Regions from separate parts of the Sphingobacterium sp. UBA7631 genome, predicted to be linked through region 2. Evidence: riboswitches for the same ligand, from Rfam matches in the RefSeq annotation. Region 2 holds a riboswitch; the other holds the start of a gene.

Region 1 (2,207 bases), on a different contig from region 2:
CTGTAAACAGGCTATTCAACACTGAATATAGAGATCGACCTAAACCACGCTGCCGAGACTTTCAACCTATTTCAGGCTTTCACAATGAATATTATCATAAAAAAGGGAGCTTATCTGCTCCCTTTTTTATCATTTTATGAGTTAGGCTAGTTTTTCAACAATCTTCTTTGTTGGACCAGGATTACTCATCGTATAAAAATGTAATACCGGAGCGCCAAATTTAATCAGCTCCTGACACTGTTGTACCAACCACTCTTCACCTACCTGTCTGACGTCGGCATTCGTTTTACATGCCGCGACAGCGTCACTCAGTTCCTCTGGAATATCTAAATGAAAAATTCTTGGCAAGGTCACCAATTGCTTTTTTGTTGTCAGTGGTTTTAATCCCGGAATAATGGGCACATGGATTCCATTGTCCCTACATTTTGTTACAAATTCCTTGTATTTTTCAACATTAAAGAACATCTGAGTCACAATAAACTCTGCTCCCATATCGACTTTTTGTTTCAGATATTTAAAGTCAGTATTGAAATTTGGAGATTCAAAATGCTTTTCGGGATACCCGGCTACTCCGATGCAAAAATCAGTCTTTTCCGACGTGATAATGTCTTCATGCAGATACTTTCCTTTATTCATATCGGTTACCTGTTCCAATAGGTCTGTTGCAAAAGCATGTCCACCATCGGTTGGTATAAAATCGGCATCGCCCTTACGTGCATCACCCCGCAACACCAAAACGTTATCTATCCCCAGGAAGTTCAAATCGATCAATGCATTTTCAGTTTCCTCTTTTGTAAACCCCCCACATATCAAATGTGGCACCGCATCCACTTTATATTTATTCATGATGGCCGCACATATCGCCACTGTCCCAGGACGTTTACGATAGGAAACACGTTCCAGTAATCCACTCGCATGCTCTTTATAGATATAATCTTCCCGATGGTAGGTGACGTCGATAAAAGGAGGTTTAAACTCCATCAGTTCATCCATGGTTTTAAAAATACTTTGGATGCCCTGCCCTTTCGCCGGTGGCAATAGCTCAAAAGAAAACAATGTTTTTCCTTTGGCATTCTGGATATGATCGATAATCTTCATTAAAAAACTGTTTTTAGTTTGGTTGGCTTACATCGAAACGCACACGTCGAGGAATCGTTTATCTACATGTAACTTATCTTTCCCACATGGAGTAGGGTAGAATTTAGCACCTTGAACAATACAGGTTGCTAAGGCTTCAACGGGTCTATTCCCTCGGCCTTTCTCTATAAGCGTTGCTAATATCGTTTTAAAAAATCAAAAGACAAAAATATTTTTTCGAAAAGGCAAAAATAGCAGCAAAAAGACTTCAATAAACGATGTTTCAACGTCACTTTAGCTTTGTGTCCATGCAACGACAGGATTCTTCACCCTACCAATAGTTAAAGACCTAGAAAAACCAGTAGAATTAACGATCGAGGATCATAGACAGCGAAGAGATTGACTATGCCACAAGAACATTGGCTAAAGATTAGCTGCCAAAGAATTTCGTAAATTTTTGAGATAAAATGTGACCAATAAGAGTCCTGTAACATGGTACTCCTCTTTCGATCCATATTTAAATCCGTCAAATAAATAGTGATAGGCGACTAATGCCTCTTTTTCGTTGTAAAATAATTCCTTCCAAGAATCAGGAACATCTGCCCATGCCTTGAGCACAATGCCATTCTCGGCATAAATAATTGGTGATTCGACACCATCCATTCGATAATCGTGATGGGTGCCAGAGCTTGATATGTGTTGGAAATAAGCGATAGAATAATCTACAAAATTCAAGGCCCTCGCTTTTATCTCCTTTTCACTTTCCGATTTTACCGGAGCATTTCGCCATAAATTCACTTGGCTATCAAATTTACTGGGCGTTTCCCGGATAAGGGTTTTATCTAACGCAAAGTTGATATAAAGTCTTTCACTAGTGGGTATACGTGCTGAGCTAAACTGTGAAAAATCACCTCTCAGCTGAACAAAATCTTTTTTTATTTTAACAATATCCAAAGCGACACTACCTTTTTTCTCATCCGTCAATTCTAATCTATCACCGTCAAATTTGTACTTACCAAAGAGTAAGATATCATCAATCGCCATGACAAACTGGTCCTTATCATGAAGCGAAAGAAAGGATCGGTATAGAATAGGATCATTACCATAGGTATCTGCCTCCACATTTTGGG
Region 2 (2,207 bases):
AGGCTGAACGGAAAAATTACAGTTAAAAGTGAAAAAGATAAAGGCACGACCTTTGAAGTAATTTTGCCTATTAAAAAATAAAACGTTCCTTTTTTGTATATTTCCTCTTTAAAAAATTTCAAAGGTTGAGGAAGGCTGATTTATCAGCATCAAGGGACATTGGTGAAAATTAATATATTCATTATGCAAAAGATATTATTAGCAGAAGATGATCCTAATTTGGGGGATCTTTTAAAAGACTATCTCGAATTAAAGGGAAAATTTGACGTCACATTATGCACGGATGGAGATGAAGCGATTTCTCAATTCAAAAAAAATAACTACGACCTTTGTATTTTTGATGTCATGATGCCAAAAAAGGACGGATTTACAGTTGGACGTGAAATCAGAAAAACAAACAATACTGTTCCTATTATCTTTGCCACAGCAAAGGGGATGATGGAAGATAAGACCGAAGCCTTTGAGCTAGGAGGAGATGATTATATCACCAAGCCTTTTCGAGTGGAAGAATTATTGCTCCGCATCAATGCTTTGCTGAAACGCAGTGTTCGAGACAAAGAAGAAGAAGTGGTTGCGGATAAATTTGAAATTGGCGATTATTTCTTTGATTATACAAGTCAGCAGATTTCTTACAAAGGACAGATGCAAAAACTCTCCACGAAAGAAGCTGAACTACTCCGCTTGCTTTGCTTAAAGAAAAATGATGTGCTGACCCGGGAAGAAGCGTTGTTAAAAATATGGCATGATGATAACTATTTTACGGGTAGAAGTATGGATGTATTTCTCAGTAAACTTCGTAAATATCTAAAAGAAGATAGCAAAGTTGAAATTGTCAATGTGCACGGAAAAGGTTACAAACTTTTGGTCAGCTAAAAAAAGGGGAATGAAAAATATAGTCATTCCCCTTTTTATGCTACACACGTATTCAAGCGTGACTTACTCGAATTCGTGGATGAAAATAAAAGAACAAAACAATTTCATCCTTAGTAGAATATAAAAAATTGACGCACTTTTATAAAAAATTTGCATTTCAAAAAGAAATGTTCTAACTTAGCGTCGCTTATAGAGAAAGGCAGAGGGAATAGACCCGATGAAGCCTTAGCAACCTGTCCCTTGACAAGGTGCTAAATTCTACCCTACTTGATATGGGAATGATAAGCCGAAGTCACCAAATTCTAGTGTGTCCTTCTCTCTCTAGCAAGAAATATAGTTGAAAAAGAAATATTAAAAACATTCATTATGTTATTGACTAACAATTTAGGTTACCCTCGTGTGGGCGCGTTCCGCGAATTGAAAAAAGCCAATGAGGCCTATTGGGCTAAAAAATCTTCTGTTGAGGAATTATTGGACACAGCAAAAAAAATTCGTGAAGGCAATTGGAAAACACAAAAAGATGCTGGAATAGATTTGATCCCTTCCAATGATTTCTCTTTTTACGATCAAGTATTGGATTTAACCCTCACTGTTGGTGCAATTCCTGCTCGCTACCATTCTTTATTGAATAAAGTAGACAACAATTACAGTTTAGATCTATATTTTGCCATGGCGCGCGGTTTCCAACAAGAAGGAATCGACGTGACTGCAATGGAAATGACCAAGTGGTTGGATACGAACTACCACTACATGGTACCAGAATTCACAAAAGATCAAGAATTCAAATTGACTTCCGAAAAATTCTTAAATGAATACAACGAAGCAAAATCATTGGGCATCGATACTAAACCAGTTCTATTAGGTCCTATTACATACCTTTTGATCGGTAAAGAAAAAGAAGCTGGCTTCGACCGTATCGATTTATTGGATAAACTTATTCCAGTATATGAGCAAATACTAGCTAAACTAGCTGATGCTGGTGCACAATATGTTCAGATTGACGAGCCTTTCTTAGCATTGGATTTAGATGCTAAAGTAAAAGCTTTATATCAACCTACTTTCGAAAAATTAGCTGCAGCAGCAAAAAATATCAAATTAATCGCAACGACTTACTTCGAATCTTTAAAAGACAACGAAGATATCGCAGTTAACCTACCTATCCATGCTTTACATTTGGATCTGGTACGCGGTGAAAATCAATTGGATACGGTATTGGCTAAAGTTCCTGCTTCATTAACATTATCTTTAGGTATTGTTGAAGGCCGTAACATCTGGAAAAATGATTACGAAAAATCATTGGTTAAAATCAAACAGGCTGTTGATGCATTAGGAAA

What was found. Region 2 has a riboswitch for S-adenosylmethionine ahead of metE (5-methyltetrahydropteroyltriglutamate--homocysteine S-methyltransferase). Riboswitches for the same ligand answer to the same signal wherever they lie in the genome.
Region 1: it holds a riboswitch for S-adenosylmethionine, as region 2 does, so the genes downstream of both, B3P16_RS13375 (methylenetetrahydrofolate reductase) here and metE (5-methyltetrahydropteroyltriglutamate--homocysteine S-methyltransferase) in region 2, are expected to answer to the same signal.

What each region holds. Positions count from the first base shown of each region.
Region 1 is NZ_DLIX01000007.1:340,580-342,786, forward strand. Features, by position in the region: gene B3P16_RS13375 (methylenetetrahydrofolate reductase) at 142-1,098, opposite strand; SAM riboswitch class I at 1,169-1,271, opposite strand; gene B3P16_RS13380 (hypothetical protein) at 1,501-2,207, opposite strand, start outside.
Region 2 is NZ_DLIX01000003.1:210,950-213,156, reverse strand. Features, by position in the region: gene B3P16_RS04130 (sensor histidine kinase) at 1-81, shown strand, start outside; gene B3P16_RS04125 (response regulator transcription factor) at 184-873, shown strand; SAM riboswitch class I at 1,058-1,161, shown strand; gene metE (5-methyltetrahydropteroyltriglutamate--homocysteine S-methyltransferase) at 1,240-2,207, shown strand, end outside.